Regions from separate parts of the Streptomyces sp. MCA2 genome, predicted to be linked through region 2. Evidence: riboswitches for the same ligand, from Rfam matches in the RefSeq annotation. Region 2 holds a riboswitch; each other region holds the start of a gene.

What was found. A riboswitch is a leader RNA that binds a small molecule or an ion and turns the genes downstream of it on or off. The one in region 2 is predicted to bind cyclic di-AMP.
Positions count from the first base shown of each region.
Region 1: linked by a shared signal. The riboswitch ahead of M8I34_RS25290 (M23 family metallopeptidase) and the one ahead of M8I34_RS27995 (C40 family peptidase) in region 2 are both predicted to bind cyclic di-AMP.
Region 3: linked by a shared signal. The riboswitch ahead of M8I34_RS16055 (M23 family metallopeptidase) and the one ahead of M8I34_RS27995 (C40 family peptidase) in region 2 are both predicted to bind cyclic di-AMP.
Region 4: linked by a shared signal. The riboswitch ahead of M8I34_RS32870 (C40 family peptidase) and the one ahead of M8I34_RS27995 (C40 family peptidase) in region 2 are both predicted to bind cyclic di-AMP.

Region 1 is NZ_JAMJFM010000033.1:17,598-23,478, reverse strand. Features, by position in the region: gene M8I34_RS25305 (DNA topoisomerase (ATP-hydrolyzing) subunit A) at 1-190, opposite strand, end outside; gene M8I34_RS25300 (pitrilysin family protein) at 489-1,820, shown strand; gene M8I34_RS25295 (pitrilysin family protein) at 1,859-3,241, shown strand; cyclic di-AMP (ydaO/yuaA leader) riboswitch at 3,451-3,606, shown strand; gene M8I34_RS25290 (M23 family metallopeptidase) at 3,620-4,399, shown strand; gene M8I34_RS25285 (GntR family transcriptional regulator) at 4,686-5,375, shown strand; gene M8I34_RS25280 (HPr family phosphocarrier protein) at 5,684-5,881, opposite strand, start outside.
Region 2 is NZ_JAMJFM010000039.1:54,322-60,202, reverse strand. Features, by position in the region: gene M8I34_RS41705 (peptidoglycan DD-metalloendopeptidase family protein) at 1-1,234, shown strand, start outside; gene pcrA (DNA helicase PcrA) at 1,287-3,743, opposite strand; cyclic di-AMP (ydaO/yuaA leader) riboswitch at 4,034-4,218, shown strand; gene M8I34_RS27995 (C40 family peptidase) at 4,226-5,374, shown strand; gene M8I34_RS27990 (hypothetical protein) at 5,560-5,881, opposite strand, start outside.
Region 3 is NZ_JAMJFM010000016.1:137,798-143,678, reverse strand. Features, by position in the region: gene M8I34_RS16070 (PrsW family intramembrane metalloprotease) at 1-166, shown strand, start outside; gene M8I34_RS16065 (hypothetical protein) at 405-707, shown strand; gene M8I34_RS16060 (aldo/keto reductase) at 826-1,782, opposite strand; gene M8I34_RS16055 (M23 family metallopeptidase) at 2,016-3,143, opposite strand; cyclic di-AMP (ydaO/yuaA leader) riboswitch at 3,155-3,310, opposite strand; gene M8I34_RS16050 (DUF2332 family protein) at 3,594-4,808, shown strand; gene M8I34_RS16045 (PP2C family protein-serine/threonine phosphatase) at 4,940-5,881, opposite strand, start outside.
Region 4 is NZ_JAMJFM010000053.1:14,611-20,491, reverse strand. Features, by position in the region: gene bioB (biotin synthase BioB) at 1-828, opposite strand, end outside; gene M8I34_RS32885 (8-amino-7-oxononanoate synthase) at 985-2,211, shown strand; gene M8I34_RS32880 (LysR family transcriptional regulator) at 2,364-3,278, opposite strand; gene M8I34_RS32875 (LysE family translocator) at 3,350-4,018, shown strand; gene M8I34_RS32870 (C40 family peptidase) at 4,152-4,625, opposite strand; cyclic di-AMP (ydaO/yuaA leader) riboswitch at 4,630-4,827, opposite strand; gene M8I34_RS32865 (hypothetical protein) at 5,105-5,413, opposite strand; gene M8I34_RS32860 (ATP-dependent Clp protease proteolytic subunit) at 5,419-5,881, opposite strand, start outside.

The DNA of each region.
Region 1 (5,881 bases), on a different contig from region 2:
CGTTCATCTGGTACAGGATGCGGCGGTGCACGGGCTTGAGACCGTCGCGGGCGTCCGGCAGGGCGCGCGAGTAGATGACCGAATACGCGTACTCGAGGAAGGAACCCTGCATCTCGTCGACGACGTCGATGTCGAGGATCCTCTCCTCGAAGTCGTCCGGCGGCGGGGTCTTCGTGCTGCGGCGGGCCATCGCGGCTGCGGCTCCTTCTGCTGCGTCTACTGCCGAGGTCGGGGGGCGACATCGGACCAACGGTCAACTGGCCGGGTCAACCAGCTGGCGATCGACCCGCGAGTATGTGTGAGTCTGACGCGGACCATTGTGGACCGCCCCACTGACAACGCCGACCGCGACTCCCCCCTTCGCCTCCTGCGGGGCCGAGGGCGACGCACGTTCGGGGCCGGTCGCACGGGAACTTCGCCAGATGCCGATCCGCTTGCATACAGTGACAGAACTTCCTCGCAAGCGGATCGAAGGGACGTACATGCCCATGGGTCACACGGCCACAGAACAAGCCGGCTCCGGCGGCCTGACAGCGACCGAGCACCGGCTGGCAAATGGCCTGCGCGTGGTGCTCTCCGAAGACCACCTGACCCCGGTCGCAGCGGTCTGCCTGTGGTACGACGTCGGCTCCCGCCACGAGGTCAAGGGCCGTACGGGCCTGGCTCACCTCTTCGAGCACCTGATGTTCCAGGGCTCCGCGCAGGTGAAGGGCAACGGCCACTTCGAGCTGGTGCAGGGTGCCGGCGGTTCGCTCAACGGCACCACGAGCTTCGAGCGCACCAACTACTTCGAGACCATGCCCGCCCATGAGCTGGAGCTCGCGCTCTGGCTGGAGGCGGACCGGATGGGCTCGCTGCTGACCGCGCTCGACGACGACTCCATGGAGAACCAGCGCGACGTCGTCAAGAACGAGCGCCGCCAGCGCTACGACAACGTCCCGTACGGCACGGCCTTCGAGAAGCTGACGGCCATGGCGTACCCGGAGGGCCACCCGTACCACCACACGCCCATCGGGTCGATGGCCGACCTGGACGCGGCCTCCCTGGAGGACGCGCGGGCGTTCTTCCGCACGTACTACGCGCCCAACAACGCCGTCCTGTCGATCGTCGGCGACATCGACCCCGAGCAGACGCTGGCCTGGGTGGAGAAGTACTTCGGCTCGATCCCCGGACACGACGGCAAGCAGCCGCCGCGCGACGGCACGCTGCCCGACGTCATCGGCGGCGAGCTGCGCGAGGTCATCGAGGAGGACGTGCCCGCCCGGGCCCTGATGGCGGCCTACCGGCTGCCGCACGACGGCACCCGTGAGGCGGACGCCGCGGACCTCGCGCTGACCGTCCTGGGCGGCGGCGAGTCCTCCCGCCTGTACAACCGGCTGGTGCGGCGCGACCGCAGCGCCGTGGCGGCCGGCTTCGGCCTGCTGCGGCTGGCCGGCGCACCCTCGCTGGGCTGGCTGGACGTGAAGACGTCCGGTGGCGTGGAGGTCCCCGGCATCGAGCGCGCCGTCGACGAGGAGCTGGCCCGCTTCGCCGCCGAGGGCCCGACCCCGGAGGAGATGGAGCGGGCACAGGCCCAGCTGGAGCGCGAATGGCTGGACCGGCTGGCCACGGTCAGCGGCCGCGCCGACGAACTGTGCCGCTTCGCCGTCCTGTTCGGCGACCCGCAGCTCGCGCTGACCGCCGTGCAGCGCGTCCTGGACATCACCCCCGAGGAGGTGCAGGCGGTCGCCAAGGCCCGGCTGCGCCCCGACAACCGCGCCGTGCTCGTCTACGAGCCGACCGACGCCGCCGACACCGAGGAAGGGGAGGCGGACCAGTGAGCGACGCCACCACCCACGCCGATTCCCCCGTGAGCAGCATGGACTTTCACCCCCAGCCCCAGGGCGGCGCGCCCAGGCCGTGGGCCTTCCCGGCCCCCGGCCGCAGCCAACTGCCCAACGGGCTCACGCTCCTGACCAGCAACCGCCCCGGCCAGCAGGTCGTCGCCGTCGAGATCAACCTCGTCGCTCCGCTGGACGCCGAGCCCGAGGGCCTGGACGGCGTCGCCACGATCATGGCGCGTGCCCTGTCCGAGGGCACCGACAAGCACGACGCCGAGGAGTTCGCCGCCGAGCTGGAGCGCTGTGGCGCCACACTGGACGCGCACGCCGACCACCCGGGTGTACGGGTGTCCCTCGAAGTGCCGGCGTCCCGGCTGCACCGCGCGCTCGGGCTGCTCGCCGACGCGCTGCGCGCGCCCGCCTTCCCGGAGAGCGAGATCGAGCGGCTGGTGCGCAACCGTCTCGACGAGATCCCGCACGAGCTCGCCAACCCGGCCCGGCGCGCCGCGATGGCGCTGTCCAAGGAGCTGTTCCCGGCCACATCCCGGATGTCGCGGCCGCGCCAGGGCACCGAGGAGACCGTCGGACGCGTCGATGCCGGGGCCGTCCGCGCCTTCTACGACGCCCATGTACGGCCCGCCACGGCCACTGCCGTCATCGTCGGTGACTTCACCGGCGTCGACCTGGACGCCGCGCTCGCCGACACCCTCGGCGCCTGGAGCGGCTCGACGGGCGAGCCGCTGAAGGCCTCGCCGATCGTCGCCGACGACACCGGCCGCGTGGTGATCGTGGACCGCCCCGGAGCCGTCCAGACGCAGCTGCTCCTCGGCCGTATCGGTGCCGACCGGCACGACCGGGTGTGGCCCGCGCAGGTCCTCGGCACGTACTGCCTGGGCGGCACCCTCACCTCCCGTCTGGACCGTGTCCTGAGGGAGGAGAAGGGCTACACCTACGGGGTGCGCGCCTTCGGCCAGGTGCTCCGCTCCACCGCCCCCACCTCTCCTGAGGGGGCCACGGGAGCCTCGCTGCTCGGCATCAGCGGCTCGGTGGACACCGCCTCCACCGTCCCGGCGCTGGAGGACCTGTGGAAGGTGCTGCGCACCCTCGCGGCAGAGGGGCTGACGGACGACGAGAGGGACGTCGCCGTACAGAACCTCGTCGGGGTGGCGCCGCTGAAGTACGAGACCGCGGCAGCCGTCGCGGGCACCCTCGCCGACCAGGTGGAACAGCACCTGCCGGACGACTTCCAGGCGCAGTTGTACGTCCGCCTCGCGGAGACCGGCACGGTCGAGGCGACGGCGGCGGCGGTCAACGCTTTCCCCATGGACCGGCTGGTGACGGTGCTGGTGGGCGATGCGGCGCAGATCGCCGAGCCCATCAAGGCGCTGGGCATCGGTGAGGTGACGGTCGTCGGCGGTTAGTCCCGCCATGTGACGGAAGGTCATATATCGACAAAGCGGCTCCCGTGGCGTTCGCGCCACGGGAGCCGCTGTATGTCCGGTTTATTGCGGCTGGTGCCACGGTTCTTGTGGCATCCCGCACAAAAAAGCGGATCTGTTTGCCGATTGAAAGTTGCCCCGTTTAGCGTCGGTCCGGCTGTTCGTCACAAGTCCGCCACAACAGTGGCACCGGGCAGTCATCGCCGAGTCCCCGTACGGCGCGAGCCAGGGGAGCCGGGGACCCAGTGTCCCTTGGGGTGAATCGGACTCCTCTCCGGAGGAGCCCGTAGGAGACCTTCCTGCTCCGAACCCGTCAGCTAACCCGGTAGGCGAGAAGGAAGGAAAGGACAAGCCAGCCACATGGCGTTCATCCGTGCCACCGGGAAGCACCGTCGTGCGAACCGCCCCGCTCGAACGACCCGCAGCATCGCCGGCATAGCCACCCTCGCGGCCGGCGGCGTTGTCGCCTCCGTGGCCTCGCCGGCGCTGGCGGCCACGGACGAGGCGCGCACCCACGACACCGGTCTCCAGCGGGCCGTCGTGCTGGGCGACGAGCTCGCCAACCATGTCGAGGCCCAGGCCGACGCGCAGCAGGCAGAGGCCGAGGCCGCCGCCGCGAAGGCCAAGGCGGAGGCCGTGGCCAAGAGGCAGGCCGAAGAGGCCAAGCAGCGTGTCGAAGCCGCCCGCAAGGCCAAGGAGCGCGCCGCCCGTGAGGCGGAGCGCAAGCGCCTCAACACCTTCGTCGCCCCCGTCGCGGACTCCTACGTCTCCACCTCGTACAAGGCCTCCAGCGGCCTGTGGTCCTCGGGCAGTCACACCGGTATCGACTTCCACGCCGCCTCCGGCACCAGCGTCCACGCGGTCAGCTCGGGCACCGTCGTCGAGGCCGGCTGGGGCGGTGCGTACGGCAACAACATCGTGATCAAGATGAACGACGGCACCTACACCCAGTACGGTCACCTGTCGTCGCTCGGCGTCTCGGTCGGCCAGCACGTCACCCCGGGCCAGCAGATCGGCCTCTCCGGCTCCACCGGCAACACCACCGGCCCGCACCTGCACTTCGAAGCCCGTACCGGCGCCGACTACGGTTCGGACATCGATCCGGTCGCCTACCTGCGCTCGCACGGCGTCAACGCCTGACCTCCGGCCTCGCCCGGCCGCGCGCCCCGCAGGCCCGCGTCGCACCGCGCATCCGACGGAAGCCCCGGCCACACGGCCGGGGCTTCGGCGTTATCCGGTGTGCGGCTGCGGTGTGCGTGCACCGGATACGCCGGCGACCCGCGATACGTCGGCAACCCGTGGCTGCTGGCCAAAAAATATCCATGAATAACCGGAGTCCTTCGGAAAAGCCGTTCCCGTCGAATAGAGTCACGGAAAAGTCGCCGACCGGCGGCGTTTCCAGGGGATTACGGCGGAGGCACGGAAGATGCGAGGCCATATTTCCGCGCATGCGGTGTGCACGGCGATTCGCGACGACATTGTCTCCGGCGCGCTGGTGCCGGGGAGCCGGCTGATCGAGGAGATCCTGGCGGCCCGGTACGGCGTCTCCAGAGTGCCGGTCCGTGAAGCGCTGCGTACGTTGCAGTCCGAAGGGTTCGTCACCACCCGCCACCACGCAGGTGCCTGTGTCGCCGAGCCCACCGAGCAGGAGGCCGCCGATCTCCTCGCCGTCCGCGCCCTGTTGGAGCCGCTGGGAGCCGCCCGTGCGGCCGCCCGCCGTAGCCCGGCTCACCTCAAGGTGCTCCGTGGTCTGGTACGGCTCGGCCGCGAGCGGGCCCGTCATGGCAACCCCGCCGATCTGCGCCAACTGGACGGCTGGTTCCACGAGACGCTGGCCCAGGCGGCCGGCAGCCCCAGTCTGACGGCCTTGCTCACTCAGCTGCGGCGCAAGATCGAGTGGATGTATGTGGTGGAACTGCCGGCCCGGGCCGGGGAGTCGTGGGACGAACACGGTGCGGTGCTGGACGCGGTGGCCCGGGGGGACGCGGAGCGGGCCCGCGCCCTGATGGCGGCTCATGTCGAGCGCTCACTCCCGGTGTACCGGCTGCGGCGCCCCGCCAAGACGGAGGTGAGGGATCCGAAACCACACGTCAACACGGCGCGTGCCCGCCCTTAACAAGGGCCCCGTATACAAAGAAGTGCGAATATTTCTCCGGCAGCCGGGGCGGCTTTCTCTATTCGGTCCGCCTTCAGCCCGAATTCCGCTGCCTGTTTTGCGGCAAGCGGGAGAGGGAGGGAGAAGGGTGCGCGCCAAATACTTTGCGTATTGCGGCGCATGTCGGGTCCCCCGGAATTTAGCTCCCCCGTGCCGTAATGCGTACGGCGCATGCGGTGAGCGCATATATCGATATCCCGGCCACAGGCGCAGCGACCGGATTCCGGCACACGGAAACGGCCCCGCCGCATGCAGAGGTCCTGGCGGACTCAGACGGTCTCGGGGAGCTCCTCGAGACCCTCGGCGACGAGCTTGGCCAGGCGGTCGAGTGCCTCCTCGGCGCCCTCGGCGTCGGAGGCCAGCACGATCTCCTCGCCGCCCTGGGCGCCCAGGCCCAGGACCGCGAGCATGGAGGCCGCGTTGACGGGGTTGCCATCAGCCTTGGCGATCGTCATCGGGACGCCGGA
Region 2 (5,881 bases):
CACCGGCACGTACGACACCGGCAGTTACGCCACCGGCGCGTACGAGACCACCGGCGCCTTCGACGCGCTCGGCCAGCAGGCCACCGCGCTCCAGGACACCACGAGCTTCGAAGCAACGGCGGTCTGGCCGACCACGGACCGCAACCTGATCGCCGGCATTCCGGCGCAGGCCGGCCCGCCCCCGAACGACACCGTCCACTGGGACACCACCACGTGGGGCGAAACCCCGCACTTCGACACCGACCGGCCCGAAACCGGCCAGTTCGACACGGGCCAGTTCGACACCAATCAGCTCGACACCGACGTCTTCGAGGCCGGGCGGCCCGGGACCGACGACGACTTCTCCGGTCACGGCGGCCTCTCCCACGGTGCCGACAGCACCAGCGAGGCCGCCGCCGTCGCGGACGCCATGACACAGGCCATGCCGGTCACCGCCGCGGCCCCCGCTCCCGCCGGACGGCGGGTCGCCGCGCCGGCTGCCGGAAAGGCCGTCCGCGGCCGGGGCCGGAAACGCCCGGTGAAGCGGTCGGCGCTGCTGACCGTCGCCGTCCCCTCGGTCGCCGCCATGGGCGTGTGCGCCGTGGCCGCCGCGTCCGTCACCGGAATCACCGGGGACGACAAGAGCGAAGCGACCGCCCAGGCCGCGCCCGACGCCGGGGCCGTCAAGCCGTCCGCGGCCAACAACAAGCTCGACACCCAGCTCGCCGGACTCAGCGCCAGCGCCGACGACTTCCGCGACCGGGCCAGCCGCACCCAGGAGCGGATCGACCTCAAGGAGCGCCAGGCGCTGGAGCGTGAGCGCAAGGCGAAGGAGGCGGCCCGCAAGGAGGCCATGCGCCCCAAGTTCGTGCTGCCGGTCAAGCAGCACGGGCTGAGCGCCACCTTCGGCCAGGCCGGTGTGAACTGGATGTCCGTGCACACCGGCATCGACTTCCCGGTCAGCTACGGCACCCCGGTCATGTCCGCCACCGACGGCACCGTCCGCACCCAGTGGAACTCCGCCTACGGCAATATGGCGATCGTGACGGCGCCCGACGGCACCGAGACGTGGTACTGCCATCTGAGCAGCACCAAGATCCGGTCCGGGTCGGTCAAGGCCGGTGACCAGATTGCCTATTCGGGCAACTCCGGCAACTCCACGGGCCCGCATCTGCACTTCGAGGTGCGCCCCGGCGGCGGCTCCGCGGTCGACCCGCTGCCGTGGCTGCGCGGCCACGACCTCAACCCGAACTGACCGCCGTCCCTGCCGGGTGACGGATCCCGTCACCCGGCCCGCACGGCTCCCGTTACAGCTTCTCCACCGGCGCGTACCGCAGCAGCAGCCGCTTCGGCTTCTCGCCGCCGAAGTCGATCGTGGCCTCGGCGTTGTCGCCGCTGCCCTTGACGCCGACGACCGTGCCGAGCCCGAAGCTGTCGTGGGTGACGCGGTCGCCGATGGTCAGCGCGACCACCGGACGGTCGCTGGCGCGACGGGTCGCAAAGCCGCTCGGGCCCTTGGCGCGCGACGACGACAGTGCGCCGCCGAAGCCGCCGCCTCCGCTGCCCGCCGACATACCGCCCATCGACGCGGACGGCGTCGCCGGGCCCGTCCGCTTCCACTCCACGTAGTCGCCCGGGATCTCCTCCAGGAACCGGGAGGGCGGGTTGTACGAGGGCTGGCCCCAGGCGCTGCGCATCGTCGAGCGGGTGATGTAGAGCCGCTCGCGGGCGCGGGTGATGCCGACATAGGCGAGCCGGCGCTCCTCCTCCAGCTCCTTGGTCTGGCCCAGCGAGCGCATGTGCGGGAAGACGCCGTCCTCCAGGCCGGTCAGGAAGACCGTCGGGAACTCCAGGCCCTTGGCGGTGTGCAGCGTCATGAGGGTGATCACGCCGCTGCCCTCCTCGTCCTCGTCCGGGATCTGGTCGGAGTCGGCGACCAGCGCGACCTGCTCCAGGAAGTCGGAGAGGGTGCCCGGATTGTCTTCGCCACGCTCCTGCTCGAACTCCAGGGCCACGGCGGCGAGTTCCTGGAGGTTCTCGATCCGGGTCTCGTCCTGCGGGTCGGTGGAGGCCTGGAGTTCGGCGAGGTAGCCCGTGCGCTCCAGGACCGCTTCCAGGATCGTGGCGGGTCCGGCCTTGGACTCCACGATGGTGCGCAGCTCCTCCATGAGGACGTTGAAGCGCTTGACGGCGTTGGCGGAGCGGGCCGCCATGCCGTACGCCTCGTCGACCCGCCGCAGCGCCTGCGGGAAGGTGATCTTCTCGCGCAGCGACAGGGCGTCGATCATCGCCTCGGCGCGGTCGCCGATGCCGCGCTTGGGGACGTTCAGGATGCGGCGGAGCGGGACGGTGTCCTCGGGGTTGGCGAGCACCCGCAGGTACGCGAGGACGTCGCGGACCTCCTTGCGCTCGTAGAAGCGGACGCCGCCGACGACCTTGTAGGGCAGCCCGACCCGGATGAAGATCTCTTCGAAGACACGGGACTGGGCGTTGGTGCGGTAGAACACGGCGACATCGCCGGCCTTGGCGTCACCGGCATCCGTCAGCCGGTCGATCTCGTCGGCGACGAACTGGGCCTCGTCGTGCTCGGTGTCGGCGACATAGCCGGTGATCTTGGGGCCGGCGCCGGCGTCGGTCCAGAGGTTCTTGGGGCGGCGGTTCTCGTTGCGCTCGATGACCGCGTTGGCGGCGGAGAGGATCGTCTGCGAGGAGCGGTAGTTCTGCTCCAGCAGAATCGTCGTCGCGTCCGGGTAGTCCTCCTCGAACTGGAGGATGTTGCGGATCGTGGCGCCGCGGAAGGCGTAGATCGACTGGTCGGCGTCACCGACGACGCACAGCTCGGCGGCGGATTCGGCGGGGCCGACCAGCTCGCGGACGAGGGTGTACTGGGCGTGGTTGGTGTCCTGGTACTCGTCGACGAGGACGTGGCGGAAGCGGCGGCGGTAGTGGTCGGCGACATCGGGGAAGGCCTGGAGCAGGTTGACCGTCGTCATGATGATGTCGTCGAAGTCCAGGGCGTTGGCCTCGCGCAGCCGCGCCTGGTACATGGCATACGCCTCGGCCAAGGTCTTCTCGAAACCGTCGGCGGCCGTCCCGGCGAAGGTCTCCTCGTCGATGAGCTCGTTCTTGAGGTTGGAGATCTTCGCGCTGAAGGACTTGGGCGGGTAGCGCTTGGGGTCCAGATCCAGATCACGGCAGACCAGGGCCATCAGGCGCTTGGAGTCGGCGGCGTCGTAGATCGAGAAGGAGGACGTGAAGCCCAGCTTCTTGGACTCGCGGCGCAGGATGCGGACGCAGGCGCTGTGGAAGGTGGAGACCCACATGGCGTTGGCGCGCGGGCCGACGAGCTCCTCGACACGCTCCTTCATCTCACCGGCGGCCTTGTTCGTGAACGTGATCGCGAGGATCTGGCCGGGGTGGACATGGCGCTCGGCGAGCAGATGCGCGATGCGGTGGGTCAGCACCCGGGTCTTGCCGGAGCCGGCGCCGGCGACGATCAGCAGCGGGCCGCCGGTATGCACCACGGCGGCCTTCTGCTCGTCGTTGAGCCCCTCCAGCAGCGTCGCCGGGTCGAGGGCGGGACGGGCGGCGCCGTCGCGGTAGAACGCCTCTCTGGGGGCGGGCGCGTCGAACCGCCCGCCGAAGAGGTCGGCGGGGATCTCCTCCGGGGCCGGGCCGTGCTCGTCCTCGGGAGGCGGCTGGTGCTCCTCCTCGCCCTTGTGGCCGAGGTCCGCCAGGAAGCTGTCGTCAAAGAGGCTGCTCATCGCCCACCGAGTCTAGGCTGCCGCACTGACAGCCCGCCGCGGAGTAGGCAATTGCGGGACGCATACGGAGCGGGCCGTGGCGCCGCGGCAGGTCAGGAGGCCGGGCCCTTCACAGACCGGGCACCGCGTCGTCTACCCGAATCCGACATCTGCCACAACAACCCCCGCATCGCGTTCAGGTCACGAAAAGGTTTCGGGCATATCGAACATCAGCCTTCACAGGAGCCACACGAGTTGGCTAACGTCCTCGCTCAGGCAGCCCGCCTCCCCGTGGACGACAGCGTCCGCACGGGCCGCCCACGCCGAGTCCGGCCCTGCCCTGAGGCATCCGGAGCCGGGGACCCACCAGCACCACCGGGGTGAATCGATCCGGGCAGCCGCCGTCGGCGGAGGTCCGGACCGTAGGGCAAGCCTTCCGTCAGCGACACCGCCCGAACCCGACAGCTAACCCGGTAGGCGGTCCACGGAAGGAGTCGCCGGCCTTGGCGTCGCATCGCAAGCCGCGCACCAGCATTCTCGCCTCACCCGGAGGCCGTCGTACGGCGGTCGGACTCACCACCGCCGCCCTCGCCTCGGCCACGCTGCTCTCGCAGTCCGCCAACGCGGCACCCCGGGCGCCCAAGCCCGGCATCGAAGAGGTCAAGCAGAAGGTCGACGGCCTCTACCACGAGGCCGAGGTGGCCACCCAGAAGTACAACGCCGTCAAGGAGCGCGCCGACGCCCAGCGCGACACCGTGGACGGCCTGCTCGACGCCGCCGCCAAGCGCGCCGAGAAGATGAACGAGTCCCGGCGCATGCTGGGCACCTTCGCCTCCGCGCAGTACCGCACCGGCGGCCTGAACCCGACGGCGCAGCTGATGCTCGCCAAGGACCCGCAGCAGTTCTTCGACCGCAGCCACCTCATGGAGCGGATGACCGGCCGGCAGAAGCAGGCCGTCTCCGACTACCAGGAGCAGCAGGCGGCGGCCGCCCGGCAGCGCGCGGAGGCGTCCCGCAGCCTGGAGCGGCTCCAGACGTCGCAGGCCTCCCTCAAGGAGTCCAAGCGGTCCGTGCAGGGCAAGCTGGCCGAGGCCCGGCAGCTGCTGTCCCGGCTGACCGCCCAGGAGAAGGCGCGGATGGCGGAGCTGGAGCGCCGCAAGGAGGCGGCTGCCAAGCGCAAGGCCGAGGAGGAGGCGCGCAAGCAGCAGGAGCGGGAGCGACAGCGGCAGCACGACGGCGGTGGCCCGTCCGGCGGGCAGACCGGTGGCGGCACCGACGACGGCTCCACCGGAGGTTCGTCCTCCGCCAAGGCCGAGAAGGCGCTCGCCTTCGCCCGCGCCCAGACGGGCAAGCCGTACGTCTGGGGCGCCACCGGCCCCAGCTCCTACGACTGCTCGGGGCTGACCCAGGCGGCGTGGAAGGCGGCCGGCGTCGATCTGCCGCGGACCACCTGGGACCAGGTCAAGGTCGGCCAGCGGATCGCCACCAAGGATCTCAAGCCCGGTGACCTGGTCTTCTTCTACGACGACATCAGCCACGTGGGCATGTACATAGGCGGCGGCAAGATGATCCACGCCCCGCACCCGGGCGCCAACGTCCGGGAGGAGTCGATCTACTACATGCCGATCTACGGGAGCGTCCGCCCGGGCTGAGGCCCCGCTCCCCCTCAGGCCACCCCCCACGGTCACCCCCCACACGCCACCGCGCGGCCGTCGCCTCCCGAAACGGAGTGCGAGGACCGCGCGGTGTGCTGTGGAGGGGCGTTCTTCCCGGGTGCCGCGGAGGGGTGTTCATCCCGGAGCGCGGGGCCCTGTTACCGCGCCGCCGGCCGCTCCGCTCAGGTCCAGAGCACCGCGATGAAGATGTTGGCCACCGTCAGCGCGCCGACCGCGCCGAAGACCGGCTTGGCGACGCTCTCCTCGTCCCGCTTGACGTAGACCAGCGCCAGGATGACCACCAGAACGGCCATCTTGATGCCGAGCTTGATGTTGTTGAGGCTGTGGTCCTGGGCCTGGTTGAGGCCGACCAGCACGATGCCGGTGACCAGCATCGTCAGCGCACCGTGCAGCATCGCGGGCACAAAGCGGGCGGTGCCCGCGCTCATCGCCTTCATCTGGGTCAGAAAGCCGCCCAGCAGGGAGGCGATGCCGATGATGTGC
Region 3 (5,881 bases), on a different contig from region 2:
GCGGGCTTGCCTCTTGGGCCCCTCCCCGGACTTCATGACCAGGGAACAGCACTTGTTGCAGCATTTGCGGCATTACCAGGCTTGGGGGCAAACGGCGTTGGTGGATGCGTGGGTGACCGGGGAGCAGCCATACGGCCCCGAAGACTCGCGCAACCGCACCAATTAGCGCCGACCCTGACCCGCACAACAGCGACCGCCGGCCCCACACCGTTCGTCGCCGACGGACCCCTATCTCCGTCGACAGCGGGGTACGGAGCGCCTTTACTCACACGGCGCCCCTCATCTGACACCCCTCATTGGCACCCCGACCGGAGCGCCCACGCCTGAGGCAGCACATCGTGCGGGATCCGCGAAAACCGCGCGTAGGGTCGTCAGAGTTATCCCCTGATGTGGAGGTTTCTGTGATGACCGGCGTACCGACAAGCGTGATTGCAGCAACCGGCCTGCTGGGCGGCTACGCCGTGGCCCGCTGGACCAAGAAGCGGCCGCTCGGCGGGGTGGCGCTCGCTGTGGCCGGGGCCGTGGCGGCCAAGGGGTGGCAGGAGAAGGCGGGGAACGCGACGGCGGCGGCGTTGGGTGGGGCGTACGTGGCGGCGTTTGCCGGGTCGCATCCGTTGGCCAAGAAGATCGGGGCCTGGCCTTCGGTGTGTGCGGTGGCGGGTGGGGTGGCCCTCGCGTCCTGGGTGGCGGTGGACCGCCGGAAGTAGGGCGGGAGCAGAGCGGAATGTGGAGCGGAATGTAGAGCGGGCGCAGAGCAGGAGCGGAGTGCGGGGAGGGGGCGGGGCCTTGGTGGCCCCGCCCCCTCCGCCCCTCGTCTGGCGTGGTTCAGGCCGATGCCTCATTCAGCAGCGCCAGTTCCGCCTCCGTCAGCGTCAGGTCGGCCACCGCGAGCAGCGCCGGCAGCTGTTCCACCGTGCGGGCGCTGGCGATGGGTGCCGCGACGGTGGGCTGGGCGGCGAGCCAGGCGAGGGCGACGGTGGCCGGCTCGGCCTCGTGGGCGGTGGCGACGGTGTCGAGGGCCTGGAGGACGCGCTGACCGCGGTCGGTGTCCACGTACTTGAGCGCGCCTCCGGAGCGGGCGCTGTCGACGGTCGTCCCCGGGCGGTACTTGCCGGTCAGGAAGCCGGAGGCGAGGGCGAAGTACGGGACCGCGGCGAGGCCGTGGCGGGCGGCCACGTCGGCGAGTTCACCCTCGTAGGTGTCGCGGGAGACCAGGTTGTAGTGGGGCTGGAGGGCGACATAGCGGGCCAGGCCCTCGCGGGCGGAGAAGGCCAGGGACTCCTCCAGGCGCTTCGCCGAGATGTTGGACGCGGCGATCTCGCGGACCTTGCCGGCCCGCACGAGGTCGTCGAGAGCGGTGAGGAACTCCCCGACCTCGAGCGATTCGTCGTCATAGTGGGTGTAGTAGAGGTCGATGTAGTCGGTGCGCAGACGGGTGAGGGATCCGTCGACCGCGGACTTGATGGTGGCGGCGGACAGGCCCTTGAGGTCCGGGTGGGCGCCGACCTTGGTGGCGATGACGACATCGGAGCGGTTGCCGCGGGAGGCCAGCCAGTTGCCGAGGACCGTCTCGGATTCGCCGCCCTTGTTGCCGGGGACCCAGGCCGAGTAGGCGTCGGCGGTGTCGATGAAGTTGCCACCGCCCGCCACATAGGCGTCGAGCACGGCGAAGGAGTCGGCTTCGTCGGCCGTCCAGCCGAAGACGTTCCCGCCGAGGGACAGCAGGGAAACGGTGAGCGAGCCGAGCGGCCGGTGGTTTCGGGGGCTTTGTGTCGCGGTCATGCGTGGTGGCAGCGTCGGGGGGCGCGGAGTTATTCCTTCCGCTGCCCCCCAGCAGCCACGTCCGTCAGCGGTGTCACCAGAGGTGTCACACGTTGAAGCCGCGCGTCATACCTTGAGGCCGCACGTCACGCCCTGAGGCCACGCGCCAGACGTTGAGGCCACGCGCCACGCCAGCCCTGAAGCCGCGCGTCACACCCTGAGGCCCCGCATCACACCTGCCCTGAAGCCGTACGTCACACATTGATGCCATGATCGCGCAGCCACGGCATCGGGTCGATCGGGTCCCCGGCGTCAGGGCGCACCTCCAGGTGAAGGTGCGGGCCGGTGACGTTGCCGGTGGCGCCGACGCGGCCGATGACATCGCCCGTGTTGATCTTGCCGGAGGTCTTCACCATCGAGGACAGGTGGCAGAACCAGAGTTCGGTGCCGTCGTCGAGGGTGAGGACGATGCGGTAGCCGTACGAGCCGGCCCAGCCGGCCTGGGTGATGGTGCCGGAGTGGACGGCCTTGACGGGAGTGCCGGTCGGCGCGGCGAAGTCCTGTCCGGTGTGGTCCGCGGCCCAGCGGTCGCCGGCCTGGCCGAAGCCGGCGGTGAGGGTGTACGAGGAGACCGGCGCGATGAAGTTCTTCGCCAGCTTGGCGAGGCGGGCGGCCTCCGCCTTCCGGCGGGCCGCTTCTTCGGCCTCGCGCTTGGCCTCCATCTCGGCCGCCTTCTTGGCTGCTGCGGCCTTTTCGGCCGACTTCTGGTGCGTGGCGGCTTCGGTCTCGGCCTGCTGGAAAGCGGCGTGTTCGGCGGCCTCACGGGCCTCGTGCTCGGCCGCGTCCTGCTGCGCGTCGGCCTGCTGGAGGATGCGGCTGCGCAGCGCCTCGCCGGCGCCCGTGCCCGAGTCCGTCCGGGAGGCCTGGGTCAGGGGGCCGGAAACGTCCTGAACCGCACCGTCCGTCGCGGAGGCCGCGGCCGCGGCGGAGTCCGTGCCCGAGTCCGAGTCCGATATGAGGTCGCCGACGCCGGGGAGGGACTCGGCGTCCGGGAGCTTGTCGGCGAGGTCGTCGGCCATTCCGCCGACGTCCGGCATGGAGATCGGAACCGCCGGGCGGCCCTCGGCCGTGGCCATTCCGCCGGCGCCGACCGCGGCGATGACGCCGACGCCCAGGACCGTGCCGCTGCGGGCGAGTCCGCCGCCGCGCTGCTTGGCCACCCGGTGCTTGCCGCGGACGGAGCGGATGGAGTCCTCGGTGGGATTCCATTCCTCCCACGGTCCGTCGTTCATGTTGTCCGCATCACCGGGGCCTTGAAAGGCACCTCGGTGATCGAGGTCGTAGGCGGACGGACCCTCGGGGGCAGGCCTGTTGGACGCCACGGGGGCGCTCTCCTTTCCTTCCTTCTCGCCTACCGGGTTAGCTGACGGGTTCGGAGCAGGAAGGTCTCCTACGGGCGCCCGCTGGCGGAGGGCGTCCGATTCACCCCAAGGAAGTGGTTCCCCGGTTCCCTTGGTGCAGTTCGAGGTGCTGGAGGTGCGTGAAAAGCGCGTGCGGGATTCGGCGTCGGCGCGCGGTGCCGCCTCTTGCGACGGCTGGGACGACCGCGCTGCGTTATCGGACAGTAATAGAGATCGCAGCCGAATTCCAAGCCTTCCCGTGAATCCCTGTCGTCTCCGCACAAGGTTTGGCATGGACTTTTTCGGCCACCATGGCCGCAAAACGGGCGAGTTGACCGTCCACCTCTAAACGATCTCCCGTTGATTGTGCGTCAGTTGTTATGCGGAGGGGTGCCCCTCGGTTACGGAACGTGAGAGCAGTAACGTCGGATCATGGTCGTCAACGTCGGGAACACCGGGAACGTCGAGAGCGCTGCCGCCGGCGCCTGGGGAGTGGCGGGGCGGTACCGGGAGTTCTCCTGGCGTCAGGCCCGGGGGCGGTGCACCGCGCATGAGGAGCTGAGCGCGCGGATCGGCCACGACCCGGAGCTCTGCGATCTGCTGTCGGGGTCGCTGCCGGCCGGCGACAAACAGCAGCCGGACCTCCTGCTCGCCGCCGTCCGCTATCTCGACGGGCCGCACGCCGAGCTGGGCCCGCGCGGTGACATGGCGTACGGGCGCTGGCGCGAGTGGACCATCCGGCACTGGGACGAAGTGCGCGCGGTGATCATGCAGCGCTCCGCCCGGACCGACGAGCCGGCCCACTGCGCCACGCTGCTGCCACTGCTCGCCCGCCTGCCGCAACCGCTGGCGCTGCTGGAGGTCGGCACGTCGGCGGGCCTGTGTCTGCACCCCGACCGCTATCGCTACCACTACCGCTACGAGGACGACCGGGGCGCGGGCGGGGGTGCCCTCCCGGGAGGCGCCCTCCCGGGAGACTCCCTCCAAGGAGACGTCCATCATGGAGACGCCCTCCACGGAGACGCCCACCGACCAGACCCCCTCCGGGCCGAGGTAGGGGAGCCGGGCAATCCGCTGGTGCTCGGGTGCCGTACGGGATGGCCGGCCGACGAGCTGCCCGACCGGCTGCCCCACATCGTCTGGCGGGGCGGGATCGGCCTCGACCCGCTCGACCCGGCTGCCGAACCGGACGATCTGCGCTGGCTACAGGCACTGGTCTGGCCGGGCGACGGGGCGCGGGCGGCGCGGCTGTCCGCGGCCGTCGACGCGGTGCGGTCGGTGCCGCGGCCGCGGATGGTGCGCGGCGATCTGCTCGACGAGCTGCCCGCGCTCGCCGCCGAGGCGCCGCCCGAGGCGACCCTGGTCGTCTTCCACACCGACGCGCTGATCCACCTCCCGCCCGCCCGCCGCGAGGAGTTCGCACGGCTCGTACGGTCGCTGCTGGACGGCCGGGCCGGCGGCGGGCACTGGCTCGCCAACGAGCACCACTCCGTCCTGCCCTGGACCACCCCGCCGGCGCACCACCCACCGCACCCGGATGACGCACTGCTGACCCTCGCCCTGGACGAGCGCCCGGTCGCGCTCACCGGTCCCCACGGCGAGATCCTGCGACGGCTCCCGGGCGCGGAGGGCCTGGCCGGGGGCTGAACGGACGACGCCCCCGCACACGCCCCCATACGCCCCGTCACGGCACCCCGCAACGCCTCCCCACGCCCCCATCGGCCGCCATGCCCCCACCGGCCGCTACACCCCCACCAGCCGCCATGCCCCCTCGACCGCTACACCCCCATCGGCCGCTGCACCGCCAACAAGGCCATATCGTCAGCCGGCGCACCGCCCGTATGCCGTGCGACGTCCTCGACGAGGGTCTCCAGCAGGTCGTCCGGGCCCGTGAAGCGGCGGCCGCGCAGTCTGCTCGACGGGTTGTAGAAGCGGCCCAGCAGATCGCGGGCCTCGGTCACCCCGTCGGTGAAGAAGAGCAGCAGGCCACCGGCCGGGAAGAACGTCTCGTCCGACCGGTCCGGCCAGCTCGCCACCTCGCCCATCCCCAGGGGCAGCGCCGGCGCCGCGGGCACCAGCTCGCGCAGACCGCCGTCCGGGGTGAGCAGCAGTGGGGACGGGTGGCCACGGTTGAGCACGCGCAGTACGGACTGCCCGTTGGCGGGGATCTCGGCCAGGACGGCAGTGGTGAACCCCTCGAACTGGTCGAGCCCCGCACGTCGCCCGCCCTCCCGTTGCAGCGCCCGCTCCAGCCGGCCCGCCACCGCCTCCAGGGTCGTCTCCTGTTCCGCCGCCTCACGGAAGGCCCCGATGACGATCACCGCGGCCTCCACCGCCTCCAGCCCCTTGCCCCGTACGTCGCCGACGATCAGCCGTACGCCGTGCGGGGTGTCCTGCACCGCGTAGAGGTCGCCGCCGATCCGGGCATCCGCCCGCGCGCCCACGTAGCGGGCGGCTACGGCGAGGCCGGCGAGCTGCTCGGGCGGCGTGGGCAGTACGGCGCGCTGGGCGGCCTCTGCGATGTCCCGTACGGACGCGAGGTGGGCATCGCTCCTCCGGACGACCCGGTTGACGCCGAGGGCCAGCAGCGCGATGACGAAGACCATGGCCGTCTCCGCCAGCGACTCGCCGTAGCCGGGTGCGGCGCCGCGGTAGGTGACGGCCCAGATCTCGCCGAGCACGGCGGCCAGGGCCGCGACGGCGGTGGTACGCAGGGAGGA
Region 4 (5,881 bases), on a different contig from region 2:
GCCGCCGGCCAGCCGTACCTCGATGTCCGGGCAGACGAACCGCACCATCGCCAGGATGCGCAGCGCGCGCTGCGGGGTGAGGTTCCATTCCTTGGCGAGCGGGGTGCCCTCGAACGGGATCAGGAAGTTCACCGGAACGGAGTCCGGGTCCAGCTCGCGCAGCGCGTAGACCACATCGACGAGGTCGGCGTCGCTCTCGCCCATACCGGCGATCAGCCCGGAGCAGGCCGACATACCGGCCGCCTGGGCCTGCTGGACGGTGGAGACCCGGTCCGAGAAGTCGTGCGTGGTGCAGATGTCGCCGTATGTGGCTTCCGAGGTGTTGAGGTTGTGGTTGTACGCATCGGCGCCCGCCGCACGCAGCCGGCCGGCCTGGCCGTCGGAGAGCAGACCGAGGCAGGCGCAGACCTCCACGCCCTCGTTCTGCTCCTTGATGGCGGAGATCGTCTCCGAGACGCGGTCCACGTCCTTGTCCGTGGGGCCCCGGCCACTGGCCACCAGGCAGACGCGCTTGGCGCCGCCGGCCACCCCGGCGGCGGCCGCCTTGGAGGCGTCGTCGGGCTTGAGCCAGGTGTACTTGAGGATCTCGGCCTTCGAACCCAGCCGCTGGGAGCAGTAGGAGCAGTCCTCGGGGCACAGCCCCGACTTGAGGTTGACGAGATAGTTGAGTTTGACCCGCCGCCCGAACCACTGGCGGCGCACCTTTCCGGCCGCGGCCACGACATCGAGCAGTTCGTCATCGGAGGTGGCCAATACAGCCAGTGCCTCTTCGCGGGTCGGCAACTCGCGCCGCAGTCCCTTGTCCACCAGTGTGTTCAGCAGGTCCATGGCGTTGATCCTGACGCACGCCACCGCTCCCGGCCAAGGAGGATTCCCACAACGAGCTGCGATCGAGGTGTGTGTATCGCCACACCGTGCGCCTGCGGAACGACCGCTAACGTCTATCGACAGCCCACAATCGAAGCCGACAGACGAAGGAAGCCGATGCCGCAGGACTCCGCCCCGTCGCTGCTTCGCGACACCTCCCCGGCGAGGCTCACCGAGCCCTCCGCCGAGCCCGCCCGTGCGGCGTACGACGCGGCCTTCGACTGGCTCGATACGGCCTGCGCCGAGCGCCGGGACGCCGGACTCGTCCGCACTCTGCGCCCCCGCCCCGCCGACTCCCCGCTGCTCGATCTGGCCGGCAACGACTATCTAGGGCTCGCCCGGCACCTGGAGGTCACCCGTGGTGCGGCCCAGGCCGCACACCGCTGGGGCGCCGGCGCGACCGGCTCCCGGCTGGTCACCGGCAGCACCGAGCTGCACGCCCTGCTGGAGACGGAACTCGCGGCATTCTGCGGCTTCGAGGCCGCTTTGGTGCTGTCCTCCGGCTATGCCGCAAATCTCGCCGCCGTCACGGCACTCACCGCCCCGGGCGCCCTGATCGTCTCCGACGCGGGCAACCACGCCTCCCTCATCGACGGCTGCCGGCTCTCCCGGGCCCGTACCCAAGTCGTTCCGCACGCCGACCCGGAGGCCGTACGTGCCGCGCTGACCGGCCACGACGGCCGGGCGCTCGCCGTGACCGACTCGGTCTTCTCGGTCGACGGGGACGCCGCGCCGCTCCCCGCGCTGGCCGAGGTCTGCCGGACACGGGGAGCCGGGCTGCTCGTCGACGACGCACACGGCCTGGGGGTGCTGGGCGAAGGGGGCCGTGGCGCGCTGTGGGCGGCCGGACTCGCGGGTGACGGTGATGTGGTGGCCACCATGACGCTCTCCAAGTCGCTCGGCTCCCAGGGCGGTGTGGTGCTCGGACCGGCCCGGGTCATCGAGCATCTGGTCAACACCGCCCGTTCGTTCATCTTCGACACCGGTCTCGCCCCGGCGGCGGCGGGCGGTGCCCTCGCGGCGCTACGGCTGCTGCGCCGTGAACCGCAGCGCGCCACCCGGGCCGTGCGGATCGCTCAGGGGCTGCACGAGCGGCTCACCGCGGCGGGTCTGACGGCGGTACGCCCGGACGCGGCCGTGGTCTCCGTACGTGCCCCCTCGCCGGAAGCGGCGCTCCGGTGGGCCGCCGACTGCCGTGCGGCCGGGCTCGCGGTCGGCTGCTTCCGGCCGCCGTCCGTGCCCGACGGGATCTCCCGGCTGCGGCTCACCGCCCGCGCGGACCTGACGGCTGCTCAGCTCGACCGGGCGGTCGGCACGATCGTGGCCACGGCGCCGACGGGCTGAGCCGGCGACCGTGCGGAGCGGTACGGCGGCCGGCCCCGCGGCAGGCCGCCGTCCGCGGAACCGTCTGGCCCCTGTGCCGTCTGTCCGCGGAACTGTCCGTCCGTGAGACCGTCCGTCCGCCGCGGCCGTCCGTCCGCCGCGGCCGTCCGTCGTCACGGCGCGGGGGAGTGGCGGGTGAAGGCCCCGCGCAGCAGGGCCCGCAAGGTGTCGGCGGCCGGGGTGCCGCCGGGGCGGTAGGCCACCGAGATCCGGCGGTGCAGCTCCGGTGGGTCCAGCCGGCGGACCCCCAGCGGTGTCATCGACCCCTCCGCCACCATCTCCGGAACCACCGCCACCCCGAGCCCCGCGCTCACCAGCGCGCACACCACGGCATAGCTCGGCGACTCACAGCGCACCGCTTCACTGGCCCCGGCGGCCGCCAGCGCCGACTCCACCTCCCGCCGGTTGGGATTGGCCGGCGCCATGCTGACCAGCGGCTGACCGGCCAGCTCGGCGAGCGGCAGTCGTCCGGAGCCCGCCGAGAGGGCATGGCCGGGCGCCGTGACCAGCACCAGCTCCTCGGTCAGCAGCGGTTCCAGGCGCACTCCCTCCGGCGCCGGCATCGCCTCGCCCGGCACATACTCATGTGTCAGCGCCAGATCGACCTCGCCCAGCGCCACCGCCGCGGTCGCCTGCGGCGGTACGTACTCCGTCACGCTCAGCTCCACATCGGGGTGCGCCCGCCGGAACGCGCTGAGCGCGGGCGGCAGCAGATGCGTGCCGGCGGTCATGAACGTGCCGACCCGCAGCCGGCCGCCGGACAGCCCCGCCAGCCGGGACAGCTCGTGCCGCGCCTGATCCAGCTCGTCCAGGACCCGCCGGGCCCGTACCAGCAGCAGCTCACCGGCGGCCGTCAGCCGAGCCCCGCGATGGTGGCGCACCAGGAGCGCCGTCCCGGCCTCCCGCTCCAGCTTGGCGAGCTGCTGGGAGAGCGCGGGAGCGGTGTAGCCCAGCCGGGTGGCGGCCCGGGTGATCGAACCGGCCTCCGCCACCGCTACCAGGGCGGCCAGCCGTGTGGGGTCGTACATAAGAATCTCTTTAGGCTCTCCAAGAACATTGCCAATACCTATTAAAGGCTCGGACCGGCGATGCTGCACTCATGGACGGACAGCTGATCGCCTTCACCGGAGTCGCCGCGGGCATGGTCGCCATGCCGGGCGCGGACTTCGCGGTCGTGGTGCGCAATGCGCTCGACTCGCGCCGGGCGGGGGTGGCGACCGCCGTCGGAGTCGCGGGCGGGCTGCTGGTGCACACCGCCCTGGCGGTGGCCGGGCTCGCGGCGGTGCTGGTCGCCGTGCCCACACTCTTCGGAGCCGTCCAACTCCTCGGCGGCGGCTACCTGTTGTACCTCGGTGTCCGCGCCCTGGCCGCGGCCTTCCGCCGCCGGGCGGCCACCACGGACGGTACCGACGGCCCGGCCGGCACCGCACCGGCCGACGGCCCCCGGCCCGCCGCTCTGCTGGGCACCACGCAGAGCCTGCGGCAGGGCTTTTTGACCAATGCGCTCAACCCCAAGGCCCCTGTTCTCTTCCTCAGCCTGCTCCCGCAGTTCGTCCCGGCGGGACAGCCCGCGCTGCCCCGGACGCTGCTGCTCGCGACGATGGTCGTCGCCATGGCACTGGTGTGGTTCCCCGCCGTCGCGCTGCTCGTCGACCGGCTGGGCGTCTGGCTGCGCCGCCCGCGGGTGGCCCGTGCCCTGGAGGCCACCACCGGGGCGCTGCTCACGGCGCTGGGAGGCATCCTGCTGGTGGAGCTGGCGCTCGCCTGAGGGCGGCGCACAACCGAACCTTCTCCGGCCGGTCCACGACAGCCACGACCGCCGTGCGGCACCTCAGCACCTCGGCGCCCACCGGCACGAACCCGGCGGCGACAATTCACCGATCGTGAGATGAACGGCCAGGTCAGTGCACCCGCCCGTACCAGACCGAGCGGCTCCAGATCCGTTCCAGCCGCACGACGCTCCCGGCCTTGGGCGCATGCCACATCCGGCCCCGGCCCGCGTAGATACCGACGTGGTAAATACCGCTGCGCGAGTGGAAGAAGACCAGGTCACCGCGGCGGCGCGAGGAGGCCGGGATGTGCCGGGTGCGGCTGTACTGCGCGGCGGCGGTGCGTGGCAGGGCCCGCCCGGCGCGCTTGAACGAGTACACCGTCAGCCCGGAACAGTCGAAGGCGTGCGGCCCTTGGGCGCCGTACCGGTACGGAGATCCTCCCTTGGAAGCCGCGATCCGCAGCGCATGGACGGATACGGACGCGGCTTCGGCGTTCCCGGCCGCTCCTGGAGCCATGGTGGTCCCGCCGAGGGTGACCAGCGTCAGAGCGGTGACGGTGCCGGCGCGCGCCAGCAGATTCGGCGTATGCATGCGCACGGTCATGCGCAAACCCTTCGTCAGCCGCCTGCGAAGGAAGACCTGTCGGGTTCGGGCAGGCGAAGATGCCCGGCCGTATGCACGGCTTCACCCCAAGGAGCCCTCGGCCGTGAAGGCCGGGCCCCGCTCTGCTCGGGTCCTCCGCTCCCGCCGATCCACATCGTCGACCGGAATCCGGCACGGCGGCGGGATTAGGCGCCCGTCCGGACCGCCCCGTCGCTGTGGCGGGGTCTTGTCGTCGAAGGGATCGTCACGCACCCAGCACCCGAATTCCGAGCTGAAAATGCCGTATGTGAGATGGGTCACAATTGACCCGAATGGTTAGATTTGTTCCCTCAGCTGCCGCGGCGCGGGGTCTTGCACCCCCCGGACCAGGGGCGAAACATCAAGGGCCGGAGAAAATGTGTCCGCCCCGCGCAATTCGTCACCTCCCCACATCGGGCGCGGACGCTACGCCGTATGTGCAGCCTCCGGCGCGTGTCGCGTCAGATTTCCTCGGGTGGCGGCACCGTCACCAGCCCGGTCCGGCGTTCGCCGTCCAGCACCCGCAGTGCCCGGGTCAGCGTTCCGCGGTGCACCTCGCTCTCGCCCCGGCTGTGCATCAGTGTCAGCGCGTCCCGTAGGCGGGTCGCCTTGCCCACCAGGGCCTGGGCGGCGCGCAGTCCGCTGTAGGTGCCACCGCAGCGGGTGGGGTTGATCCGGCCCAGCAGGTCGATCACCTCCAGATAGCTGTCGATCAGCTCGCCCTCGGCGCGGGTCAGTGCGGGCAGCGGCGGCGGTTCGGGGGGCAGCATCGGGCTCACCGCGCCACGGGCCCACGGACCGACTGCTTGCGGTTGCGGGTGAGTCCGTCGATCAGGCCGTACTCCTGAGCGGCGAGGGCGTCGAAGATCTTGTCGCGTTCGATATCGGCGGCGATCCGCTCGCGGGGCTGGCCGGTGTGCCTGGCCAGCATCTCCTCCAGCACGTCGCGGGTGCGCAGCATCTCCTCCGCCTGGATCTGGAGATCGGTGGCCTGCCCCTGGACCGGTTCGCTGAACGACGGCTGGTGGATCAGGATCCGGGCCCCGGGCAGTGCCAGCCGCTTGCCGGGCGCGCCGGCGGCCAGCAGTACGGCGGCGGAGGAGGCGGCCTGCCCCAGGCAGACGGTCTCCACGTCGCACGACACGAAGTTCATCGTGTCGTAGATGGCGGTCATCGCGGTGAACGAGCCGCCGGGGGAGTTGATGTAGAGCGAGATGTCCTGCTCGGGCGCGGCGTGT